4 regions of the Neobacillus sp. Fa239 genome follow, and region 1 is predicted to be linked to each of the others. Evidence: riboswitches for the same ligand, from Rfam matches in the RefSeq annotation. Region 1 holds a riboswitch; each other region holds the start of a gene.
The links. Region 1 has a riboswitch for S-adenosylmethionine ahead of ACZ5XR_RS10275 (phosphoadenylyl-sulfate reductase). Riboswitches for the same ligand answer to the same signal wherever they lie in the genome.

Region 1 (3,138 bases):
GGCAGGAGCGGACCGTGAAAGCCTGAGATATTCATGACGGCAGTTCCTAAAATCGGTCCCAGCAAAAAGGGGGTTGGAAATTTTAATTTTTTTGCCAGAAAAGCCGAAACGATACCAATTAGTGCAAATAACAGGATGTTTGGAAAAAGCGGTTCTGCCGATTGGACTGTCGTCAAAACCAAGTCAGCTCCCTGTTGATTTTTAAAAAACGGTCCAAAAATAAGAAAGGGAACGAAGAAAATGATCATCATCAACCTTGCTACTTGAAGGAAGGTGACAGTCGTGATATCGATTCCTTTTAACTCTTCCGCAAAGATAATCATCTGCGAAAGCCCTCCGGGAATGCTTCCGGTCAGCACAGTCGGGTAGTCAACCCCGGTAATCTTGGAAACGAAAAAGGCGATCCCGGCGCAAAAAATAACGAGCAGAACCGTCATAAGAATCATGGATGGCAGCTTTTCAGCTATCTGAATTAGAGCGTTTTTTGTAAAGGATAAACCAATGGAATACCCGACAATAATTAAACCGGTATTTCGAATGTAAGTGGGCCAGTAATACGGAATCTTGCTAAATCTGGCCCCGATTAATACAGCGACCATCGGCCCGAGCAACCAAGGAATCGGCGTATGTAGAAGGTTAAAGAGGAGACCGCCAACGATAGCTGTAAATACCGTCACCGTAAACCGCAGGATTTTGTCATCAGCTTTAAATGTGTATTTTTTCAAAAGAAACCCTTCTGTCTAAGATAAATTTGCTTGGTTTATCATAGCATATCTTATTTATTGATACTAATTGTAAAGCTTATCGCAATGTGGAAAATTTTCCTCATCCAAAATCCATGAAAGTACCAGCATAGTGTGTAAAAACTGGTTGCAGCAGTCTCGATTGATCGAGGCTGTTTTTTCATGTGTTCCACCAATTTAAAAATTTTTTAAATTTTGTATTTTTTTATTTACATAAATCCTATGGGTATGGTAGGATTAATTCCAACGATAACTCAATACTTATCAAGAGAGGCGGAGGGACTGGCCCGTAGATGCCCGGCAACCTGCGAAGCAAGGTGCTAAATCCAGCAAAATGATGATCATTTTGAGAGATAAGGTGTTAAACACTAGTGAGATGCCTTTCCTATTCGGAAGGGCTTTTTTAATGGACGAGAGGGGGTTTGTAGCATGAGTGCTGCAATCACGTATCAAAATTGGAGTCAAATATCCGATAATTTCCAATTTGAAGATAAAACCAAGGGGGCACGTGCTGTTTTAGAATGGGCATACAATTCCTATCCGGAAGACCAAATCGTCTATGCCTCCAGTTTCGGAGCGGAAGCGATTGTATTAATTGACTTGATTCAGCAAATCAAGTCGGATGCTCATATTGTTTTTCTAGATACAGGCTTACACTTTCCAGAAACGTATGAGGTCATTGACAAAATCGAAGCCCGGTTCCCAACTTTAAAAATCGAGCGCAAGCAGCCAAAATTAAGTCTCGATGAACAATCTGCACAGTTTGGATCCGCATTATGGAAAAGAGATCCCAACCAGTGTTGTAACATTCGCAAGGTCATTCCTCTAAGAGAAACGTTAACGGCAAAACAAGCCTGGATTTCGGGTCTTCGAAGAGAACAGTCACCAACAAGAGCCAACACAGAATTCATCAATAAAGATGAAAAATTCCAGAACATTAAAATTTGTCCGTTGATTCATTGGTCATGGGATGATGTGTGGGCCTATATAAAGGAAAAAGATCTCCCATATAACACCCTGCATGATCACAACTACCCAAGCATCGGCTGTATTCCTTGTACGCAGCCAGTGGGAGTTGACGGGGACTCACGTGCCGGGCGCTGGGCCGGGATTGGCAAGACAGAGTGTGGTTTACACACGGATAAGTAAAGATGCCATTCGCTAATAGAATGAGGGAATTCGCTAATAGAATGCAAGAATTCGCTAATAGATGGCTTTGAATCGCTAATAGAAACGTAGAATTCGCTAATAAAGCTTTCATACGCAAATAAACCGGTTGGATTCGCAAATAAATGGCTTTAATTCGTAAATATACTGCTTCAATCCGCAAATAAAAGCATTATTTTTATAAAAATCAGTTGCGAAAGCATCTAATTATAATAAGAAAGGTATGATTCACTTGTCATTTTTACCAAAACCTCATGGAGGCAAACTAATCCAGGCCTATGATCCCAATTATGATATCAGCCAAATTGAAAAAGCGATCGACATCGACGCGATAGCCTTAAGTGATCTTGAGTTAATCGGGATCGGGCTATTTAGTCCATTAACCGGGTTTCTCGGAAAGAAAGATTATGAATCAGTTGTTGAGAAGATGCGGCTTGCGGACCAAACCATCTGGTCCATTCCTGTCACACTTCCGGTATCCAAAGAAACGGCGGCGACACTTAAAGTCGGCGAAGAAATCAAGTTAGTTTTTAACCAAGAAGTCTATGGAGTTATCAAAGTATCTGAATGGTATGAGCCGAATTTAGATAAAGAGGCAGTCGAGGTATATAAGACACTAGAAGTTGCGCATCCAGGAGTAAAACGTTTATATGAACGAGGCCCTGTTTATGTAGCGGGGGATGTGACGCTCATTAAAAAACCGGAAAAAGGTGTCTTCAGCGATGTATGGTACGAACCGAAGGAAACAAGGGCATTATTTGAAGCGAAGGGATGGAAGACAGTAGTCGGCTTCCAAACGAGAAATCCCATCCACCGCGCCCATGAGTATATCCAAAAAGCGGCATTAGAAACAGTCGATGGTCTTTTCGTTAATCCGTTAGTAGGGGAAACAAAGTCTGATGACATTCCTGCCGACGTCCGCTTAAGAAGCTACCGTGTCCTTCTGGAAAACTATTACCCTGCCGAGCGTGTCCAACTTGGAGTACATCCGGCGGCAATGCGATATGCCGGTCCTAGAGAGGCCATTTTCCATGCGATCGCCCGCAAAAATTTTGGCTGCACCCATTTTATCGTCGGCCGCGATCATGCCGGTGTCGGTAATTATTACGGTACCTATGATGCACAGCGCATTTTCAGCCAATTTCCTGAAGGCGAGCTTGGGATTAAGCCATTGTTCTTTGAACATAGCTTCTATTGTAATAAATGTGAAGGAATGGCATCCGATAAA
Region 2 (3,138 bases), 2.4 Mb from region 1:
TGTAAAGCTATGGGACGGAGGAATCTGATCAATATTTTTATAAGGAGTTTTTGAGGCATCAACTGCGTCAATCATTCCGCCAATTACCAGATATTCTGCAAGCCACTTTTCATTTAATTCTTTTTTTATATTAGGAAAAGATAATAGTGGATATATGACTGTACAAAACGCAAAATATTGTTGATTGCGATAAAAGTATAGTGTCCTAGCTCCAGAAAAGTCCCTAGCACCAAAAAGTTTCTGTTCTCTCTCGTCCCAAATCACAAAAGCAAAATCTCCAACTAAATACTTTGGAGCATCCTCACCCCATTTATCATAGGAAAGTAGAATAAGCTCACTGTCAGTTATTAATTTTTGTTTGGATTTCTTAATTTGTAGCTTTTCAAATAATTCTTCCCTATTATCAATAATTGCGTCTGCTGTTATGGCCAACTTTCTTTCCTGATCAAAATACGGAAGCTTTTCTCCAATGGATTCCGGGGTAATCCACTGGGCATGGCAGCCAAGAAAGACTTTGTCACTATGCCATGTTTGAACATCATCTGCAGGGAATTTCTCCAATTCCTTCATCGTTCGCATCCCATGTTCAAGATTTATAGGTTCATCGTTTAAATGATAAATTCCAGCAATAGCGCTCATCTTTTCCTCCTGCCAAACTTTACAAGCCTGTATGTATATTTCTACATGCTTTATGCTATAAATTTCATCTTGAAATTATAATTATAACTTTATTAATAGGTTCTTTAAATAGAACACCAAATGCACAATTACCCATAGAATTATAATAATAAATTAATCTCTCTTGATTTTCAGATAAATGAACGAGTAGATATTACTAAACTTATCGCTTTGTTTATCATTAGGTTCTTTATTAAGAACAATCCGTATATCAAAATTATCATCTCTTTTATTTGGTGTCAACTAGTTTATTGGAAATAAATTAGTTTATTTTTTCTGACCGGAAATTCTTATTTTTAAAAAAACAAATTGACACCCCACGCAATTTGTAGTAAATTTTATAAATAATCTAAATATTTATTTCTTATCAAGAGAGGTTGAGGGAATGGCCCTTTGACGCCTCAGCAACCTTCAATGGCTTGTTCATTGAAAAGGTGCTAAGTCCTGCAAATTATTAATTAATTTGCAAGATAAGAAGAATGACGAACCAGTCACACTGACAAAAGTCTTCTTCTTATAGAAGGCTTTTTTATTATATTGTCCCTTTAACGGATTACTGCGATGAATCAACAAGACATAAGACTATGGAGAATTAATAAAAAAGTAATTTTTTAGATACCTAGGAGGAGTGATTAGAAATGTACAAAATTGAAACGAAGCTTGCTCAGATTGGAAATCGCAGTGAAACCGTAACAGGAACGGTGAATCCTCCTGTTTATTTTTCTACAGCTTACCGCCACGAAGGAATCGGGCAATCAACAGGGTTTGATTATTCACGGACAGGAAATCCAACACGACAGCTTCTTGAAAAGACGATTGCTGATTTGGAAGACGGGGATCAAGGTTTTGCCTGCAGTTCGGGAATGGCAGCTATCCTTACAATTCTTTCTTTATTTCAATCAGGGGATGAATGGCTAGTTAGTGAAGATTTATACGGTGGAACGTACCGATTATTGGAGCAAGGCTACAAAAAATGGGGATTGGCATGTCAATATGTGAATACATGTTGTCCTAGTGAGATTGAAAGTAAGATTTCCCCTAAAACGAAGGCCATCTTTCTTGAAACTCCTACGAATCCCCTCATGCAGCAATCGGATATTGTCGAGGTTTCGAAAATCGCCAAGAAACACGGATTATTGCTGATTGTTGACAATACTTTCTATACTCCTGTTCTGCAGCAACCGATCAAGCTTGGTGCTGATATTGTCATCCACAGTGCGACCAAATATTTGGGTGGCCATAATGATGTACTTGCAGGCCTCATTGTTGCTAAAGGAAAAGATCTATGTGAAGCGCTCGCCTTCCATCATAACGGAGCAGGTGCCGTTCTCAGTCCATTTGACTCCTGGCTGTTAATGCGTGGTATGAAAACATTATCACTTAGAATGAAACAGCATGAAAAAAATGCTAAGCAAGTAGCAGAATTCCTTTCAAAGCATGAAGGCGTCACTGATGTTTTATACCCCGGAAAAGGGGGAATGCTTTCCTTCCGTTTAAAAGAGGAAACATGGGTCAATCCATTTTTGCAAGGACTCTCATTGATTTCGTTTGCTGAAAGCCTTGGTGGGACTGAAAGCTTTATCACTTACCCTGCCACGCAAACACATGCAGATATTCCGGAAGAGGTTCGAATTGCAGCAGGAGTTTGCAATCGCTTATTGCGTTTTTCTGTAGGAATAGAGGATGCTGAAGACCTTATTAACGACTTGGAGCTAGCATTTGCCAATATTAAAGAAGGAGTGAGAGTTTAATGGAAAACGAAGCATATTGTTTTGAAACGAGGCTCCTTCATAATCGGCATAAAATTGATGCAGTTACGGGTGCTGTCAGTGTGCCGATCCAGCACGCATCCACCTTTCATCAATTTGATATTGATCAGTTTGGCAAATATGACTATAGTCGTAGTTTGAACCCGACGCGGGAAGCATTGGAAGAGGTGATTGCTGAACTTGAAGGCGGAACAAGAGGATTTGCCTTTTCATCGGGAATGGCAGCGATCTCAACAGCGTTCCTGCTGCTTTCAGCTGGCGACCATATCGTGATTACCGAGGATGTGTACGGCGGTACATTCCGAATGGTAACACAAGTATTAACCCGTTACGGAATTGAACATACCTTTGTGGATATGACTGATATACATCAAGTAAAGCAGGCAATTCAGCCGAATACGAAAGCTTTTTATGTGGAAACACCTTCAAATCCCTTATTAAAAGTGACCGATATCCAAGCGATTTCTGAATTGGCAAAAGAAGTGAACGCCTTAACCTTTGTTGATAATACATTTTTAACACCTGCTTTACAAAGACCTCTGGAGCTTGGTGCGGATGTTGTGCTTCACAGTGCCACAAAATTTTTATCAGGACATAGCGATGTTGTCGCAGGTCTTGCCGTTGTAAAAGATGAAAGTTTAGCAGCACGGCTTGGCTTCTTACAAAATTCCTTTGGTGCCGTTCTTGGTGT
Region 3 (3,138 bases), 320 kb from region 1:
CCCCCATCAACTATTGGTTTACTTGTATGCTAGTCTATGAACAAATAATAAAAGCTCAGTGTCTTTGAAGTTCTGACTGCCCAAGTGCCCAGAGGTCCTTCGCTCCAACATAGGTGTTACCTTGATGGAAGTGCAATTTTCTTACACTTAAGAAGGCATTACCCTTCCCTCATCGCTACTACGACCTCATGCGCCAGTCCTAAATCATCCTACCATTTTCTATTAGCCTCTTATATGATAGGTCTTTATTGGTTAGTACCTTCCCAATTTGAAGTAGGACCTTCCCGTCGTTATCTCTGAGAATCTTTCCACAGATGCCAGAACCCATACCCCGGCTGCTCTTACGGTGCATTTGACCGTTTCTTCCCGTAAGACATCGGTCTTCCCCCGTTAGGCAAAGGTCGAGGCTATGCAAAACATCCCTCGAACAGTTTCTTAGAGGGGCGTAGATTTCGGGATTGCAGTATTCGTTAAATCCTTCTGGCCTCTGTGTTTGCTCGCCACACAGACTGTTCCGACCTTTTTCTCTCTGTGTAGAATAGGCCGCCGTGACTTTTACTTCCAAGCAGAACGTAGTTCGTTACCTCCCCACGCATTGGATATGCTAGTCATCCGAATCGGTCAATTGATGACAGGAGACTTTCACTCCATAAGATTCTCAGCCTTGACGGCTGCTCCACCTAACTGTCTACGCTTAAAGACTAAAGTTACCTTTAGCCCTCCAAGACTCGCTACGAGCGAATGGCTAGTTCTTACTCGGCGGGAATCCCACCCGTTATATGATACGACCTATGCTCGGCCGCACAAGCACCCGTTAGAACAACAAGCTAATATATTATTAGGTGAATGTTTTTTTTTTTATTTAATTCTTTTATTGATCTTCTCAACGCAGATCTATCTTTTTTTCCTAGGACCTACAATTAATTTGATTGCTGTTTTATTTTCATTATTGATTAAAACATCTGTAAATGCAGGAACAAAAACCAGATTAACACCGCTAGGAGCTACGAATCCTCTTGCAATCGCAATGGCTTTAATCGCTTGATTTAAAGCACCAGCTCCAATCACTTGAATCTCTGAATTTCCTCTTTCACTTAATACACCTACAATTGCACCTGCAACTAAATTCGGATTTGACTTTGATGATACTTTTAATACATTATCCATATAAATTTTTCCCCCTGTTATATAATCGCTTGATATGATCACTAGAAAGAATGTAATTAACGTATCTTTAATAATATTCAAATTCAAATCAAGCAGAACTATTGAACTGATTCCTTTAATCTTTTTTGTGTTATCCTGCCCCTTTACTCGAATAAAAAATTAAGCATCCCTTGTTAAAGGAATGCCCCCTTTAGTTTAACAAGGGCAATACGCATTTTATCAAATGATTTCTTACCAATGTACTAGTTTTAGGATTGACGAATAATTATCCTTCTGATATATTATTATAAATAATTAAAGTCCGAATATTAAAAACTCTTATCCAGAGTGGCGGAGGGACAGACCCTATGAAGCCCAGCAACCTTCAAGTTTTACTTGAAAAGGTGCCAATTTCTACAGAATTATTTCTGGAAGATAAGGGGAGGAATGCAATAGTTATGACCTCTTCTTATTTATTATAGAAGAGGTTTTTTTGTGTTTGTAATATAAACGAGGAAATAATAAAAAGTTAATGACTATTAGGGGACGATGAGATGAAGGGTGTAAACTTTAGAGAGAGTTCATTAGCATCAAATACGTTAGTAAAAACAAACTTAAAAAATACAACTCAACCTGCAGTCTCAGGTACTAAAATGACTAATACTTATGATAATAAAACTGAACCAGTAGTCGAAATCTCCAGTGAAAATAATTTTTGTAGTATTTATGTCAACAAGTATAGAATGAATAAAGAAGTTGGGTTTGGAAGAAAGCTGCTTCAGATCCTTGAAGATTTTCAACTTTATTATAGGCATATACCGACGGGGGTTGATGCTCTTCATCTTGTTTTACATGAAAATCAATTAGATCAGATAATAGAAAGTGAACTAATACAACGTATTAGTACGGAACTTTCGGCAGATAAAGTGACTATTGAACGTAATCTTGCTTTAATTATGCTTATCGGAGGAAAAAAGCATCATAATGTCGACAGCATTGCCAGAGCAACGAGGGCTCTTGAAAAAAAAAGAATTAATATTGAAATGATACATATGAATCAAGGACCATCTCAGATAAGTTTAGTATTTGGCGTGAAGGCTCATGATGAAAAAAGAGCTGTTGCAGCAATCCATAATGAATTTTTTGCAAGTGTGTCAGTTTGAAATATTAATGATTTCCAACAGGTAATAAAAGGGCATCTAATTATGATTAATAGATGCTCCTTTTCTTTTTGTTTTCATTAACGATATCTTCCTATTAAATTAACCTGCCATTTAGTCCAATAAAAAAGGGATTGCCGCAGCGTTCCCGTTCTTAACCACAAGCACTCGAATAGCTTAATAAGAAGTATCTATATCTTGGTATCAAACAACGAAATTTGTTCTGTTGCAATTTTTACATATGAACCAATAGGATAATTGTTTCCAGTTAATTCGAAAATGACTATGTTACTTCCCATTCTCAGGACTGAAAATCCATCAGATTCAACCGATTCCAATACTCCTGATAAATAAATATGATTATCATCACTTGTTATTTGGCTAATTTCTTCATCAATATCAATAATTTGCTTTCCCCATTCCAGAATTCCTGGAATATCAATCTCTATAAAATATTCGAAATTCAATATTGGTTTAGTTCCAACCCATTTTCCTTCGGCACTGCCATATGGCGAATTAAACTTTACAATATAACCATCTTCTAATTCTTTAATATACTTGACTACTATTATTTTCATTTTTATTCACCTATTACATTGGTCTTTTCTTCTAAAATTCAATATAAATCTTGTTTTTCCTTGTTCAACTATTCTGCTTCGTTAGCTCAACAAGCATAAAGTAGGGAAACCTTTCTCAAGGCTTCCCCCTTATCAAACCGTACGTGCCCTATTAAGGCATACGGCTTACCAAATGTTACAATTTAATCAAGAGGATGCATTCCAGCCATTTTGCATCTTTTGGACACGGTGAGGTGTGAAATACTCCTCACCTT
Region 4 (3,138 bases), 1.5 Mb from region 1:
GGAGTGCTCGTGAGCCGTTAAACACCTTGCGCCCATGGGCTTCAAGCCAGGCTAGAACCTGTGCGGTAAACTCTGGCGCAAATCGATGGTTCCTCGTATGCGATGATGCACTCATTCGGCTATAAAAAACACCTTCAGGCGGCTCTTTTGATAAATCTAGTCTGCCGCTATCTAAATGCCATTCTTCATAAGGTACTTCCAGTTCTTCTAAACGTTTTGTGAGGTGTACGGTCCATTCCTCATTCTCATGGATAATATAAACTTTACTCAATTTAAAATCCCCTCTCATTCTGAAAATCTAGGCTAGCTGCTTTCGTTTTTCCTCTACCAGCGGCATTACCAGCTTGCTAAACTGTTCCATTTCTTCAAGCTGCGGTGAAAATTGAAGAAGTAATAGGTCAAGACCTGCTTGTTCATATTGTAAAATTCGTTCAGCAATTTGTGAAGGCGTACCCACCAAATTTGGGCGTAATCCGCGATTAGAAACAGAATAATCCTGAAGCTGAATTTTCTGCTCAAGCTGCGATTTGCTTGTAAAATCTTTAAAACCAGCATAGCCACTTGATTCTTTTACATCAGTGATTCTTGCCAATTCCGCAATTGCTTCCTCTTCCGTTTCCCGGCAAATGACATATGCCGCCATCCCAAAAGAGTTCAGTTCAGGATTCCCAGTTTGTTCCCGTAACGATTTCATTTCACTGATTTTTTTCTCAATTTCTGCAACTGTTCCACCGTGCATCACATAGGCATCACACTTCTCAACAATGGTCTGCTTTCCTTTTGGGCTTTCTCCTCCAGCATACAAGATTGGATTAGGACGTTGAATAGGTTTTGGTGAAAGTTTTGCATCCTTAATTTGATAAAATTTACCATCATATGAAAACGTTTCTTCTGTCCAAAAGCCCTTTAATACATCTATAAATTCTTTCGTGCGGTCATATCGTTCATCATGCTCAGTAAAGATTCCGCCGTACTGACGGGCTTCTTCTTCCCACCAGGCAGAAACAACATTTAACGTGAATCTTCCCTTGCTGATTTGATCAATATTAGCCGCCATTTTCGCTGTAACTGCCGGATTATGGAATCCAGGTCTAACTGCTGTCATGATTTCGATTTTTTCTGTAACAGCCGCAAGAGCAGCCGCTGTCGACCATGCTTCAAGTGAATCCGACTCAGGTCCTTTTATATCATTCAAATATAATTCCGCTATTAATGTGGTGGAATAACCCCATTTTTCTGCCGATTGGATCACCGTTTTGGCGTAATCAAATGTTGGCGGCATCTTTTCATCCTCAACATTTCTTAACCATCCTCCAAAAATCGGTAGCCAAAATCCAAATTTCATGGTTTCTCTCTCCTCTTCTAATCTCTACTTTTCCAACCAATAAAGTTGGTTTTTTGCTAAATAAAAAAACTCACTTCATAACTAGAAGAGAGCCTTTTTCTCTCTTCCTATCTTTCAAACATAAATGTTTGATGGATTTGGCACAGTATTCTTAAGAACCTGCTGCCGAGGCTTCAAAGGGCCAGTCCCTCCACCTCTCTTTATAAGAAGAATTATTAAATTATTAGTTTTTCGAAATAATTAATTATTTAATGTGATAATAGTACAAATATTTGATATTGTCAATTAATACTTATCAATTATTGCTGAATGACAACTCTCGTTCCATTAGGAACGAGCTCTGCAAGCTGAAGAACATCCCGGTTATACATTCTTACACAACCATGCGAGACTGCTTTCCCAATCGAACTTGGATCATTGGTACCATGTATACCGTAGCCCTGTTTCGATAAAGACAGCCACATGACTCCAAATGGGCCACCTGGATTCAATTCACGATTGACAATGACAAATTCACCAGCTGGTGTATTGGTCAACATTTTACCTACCGCAATTGGATAAACTCTGGCTAATTTACCATTTTGGAATAAGGCAAGCCTTCGCTTCCCAATCGATATTTGGATAGAATAAGGGATAGAATTGGGGTTTGGCAAACCGGGAATTTGAATCCTTTGGCCCACCATTAAATGGCCAATCCCCGGATTTGCTGCATAAAGCTGATGAAGGCTGACTCGATAATCTGCTGAAATGCTTCCAAGGGTTTCACCGGGTTTTACAGTGTGAATCATGTTACCCCCTCCTTTATTTGATTAGCATATGCCCCAACATATCAGCCGTTGACATTTTAGGTCATATCATAAAAGAGGCATCGGTATGCCTCTTTTTATATTATTTAAATCGAAAAAGCAGGGACATGTCTTCTCTTTCATGATGGACGTAAAAATAATCATTACTTGAGGAATCATAAATATAATCCTTACCCCAAACATCAATATAACTTGTAATCTCCTTAATCGCTTGCACAAATTTAATGATTTCTTCATTCGTCATAACAGGATGAAGGGAAACCCTTATCCAACCAGGTTTTTCCGACAAATCACCTTGATCAATTTTATCGGTTATCAGTTTGGATGCAGTCGGGTCGATATCATATAAATAATGACCATAGGTACCTGCACAGGAACATCCCCCTCTAACTTGAAAGCCGAACCGATCATTTAACAACCGGACAACTAAATTATGGTGAATATTTTCAATGTAAAAGGAAACAATCCCGATTCGATCCTCAATTTGCCCTTCTAATATGTGAACACCCGAAATTTCTTTCATTTCTTTCAATAAGATAGATAATAATTCTTTTTCCCTTGCTATTATATTTTTGACTCCCATTTGATCTTTTAAATTTAAGACGAGTGCAGTGCGGATTGCTTGGAGAATACCCGGTGTTCCACCATCCTCTCTAATCTCAATGTCGGGATAATAGTGATGTTCTCCCCAGGGATTAGTCCATGTTACCGTACCTCCACCTGGATGGTCAGGTACTTGGTTTATATATAGACGGCTGTCGAACACTAAGACACCACTAGAACCTGGTCCGCCTAAAAACTTGTGCGGTGAAAAAAAGATCGCATCTAATTTTTCCAAAGGATCTTCCGGATGCATATCCATTTGGACATATGGAGCAGATGCCGCAAAGTCCACAAAACAGAGTCCCCCATGCAGATGCATTATTTTGGCCAATTGGTGATAGGGTGTTTGAATCCCCGTTACATTGGAGCAGGCTGAAAATGAAC

Region 2: linked by a shared signal. The riboswitch ahead of ACZ5XR_RS22620 (methionine biosynthesis PLP-dependent protein) and the one ahead of ACZ5XR_RS10275 (phosphoadenylyl-sulfate reductase) in region 1 are both predicted to bind S-adenosylmethionine.
Region 3: linked by a shared signal. The riboswitch ahead of ACZ5XR_RS11860 (ACT domain-containing protein) and the one ahead of ACZ5XR_RS10275 (phosphoadenylyl-sulfate reductase) in region 1 are both predicted to bind S-adenosylmethionine.
Region 4: linked by a shared signal. The riboswitch ahead of ACZ5XR_RS17770 (LLM class flavin-dependent oxidoreductase) and the one ahead of ACZ5XR_RS10275 (phosphoadenylyl-sulfate reductase) in region 1 are both predicted to bind S-adenosylmethionine.

Annotation. Positions count from the first base shown of each region.
Region 1 is NZ_AP041611.1:2,149,188-2,152,325, forward strand. It holds gene ACZ5XR_RS10270 (AbrB family transcriptional regulator) at 1-725, opposite strand, end outside; SAM riboswitch class I at 1,002-1,103, shown strand; gene ACZ5XR_RS10275 (phosphoadenylyl-sulfate reductase) at 1,173-1,892, shown strand; gene sat (sulfate adenylyltransferase) at 2,134-3,138, shown strand, end outside.
Region 2 is NZ_AP041611.1:4,557,143-4,560,280, forward strand. It holds gene ACZ5XR_RS22615 (lasso peptide isopeptide bond-forming cyclase) at 1-639, opposite strand, end outside; SAM riboswitch class I at 1,040-1,155, shown strand; gene ACZ5XR_RS22620 (methionine biosynthesis PLP-dependent protein) at 1,317-2,429, shown strand; gene metC (cystathionine beta-lyase) at 2,429-3,138, shown strand, end outside.
Region 3 is NZ_AP041611.1:2,469,095-2,472,232, reverse strand. It holds gene ACZ5XR_RS11865 (stage V sporulation protein S) at 895-1,167, opposite strand; SAM riboswitch class I at 1,483-1,588, shown strand; gene ACZ5XR_RS11860 (ACT domain-containing protein) at 1,701-2,309, shown strand; gene ACZ5XR_RS11855 (hypothetical protein) at 2,498-2,884, opposite strand; gene ltrA (group II intron reverse transcriptase/maturase) at 3,071-3,138, opposite strand, start outside.
Region 4 is NZ_AP041611.1:3,642,835-3,645,972, forward strand. It holds gene ACZ5XR_RS17765 (ATP-grasp domain-containing protein) at 1-271, opposite strand, end outside; gene ACZ5XR_RS17770 (LLM class flavin-dependent oxidoreductase) at 299-1,345, opposite strand; SAM riboswitch class I at 1,450-1,554, opposite strand; gene ACZ5XR_RS17775 (L,D-transpeptidase family protein) at 1,645-2,133, opposite strand; gene ACZ5XR_RS17780 (aminotransferase class V-fold PLP-dependent enzyme) at 2,234-3,138, opposite strand, start outside.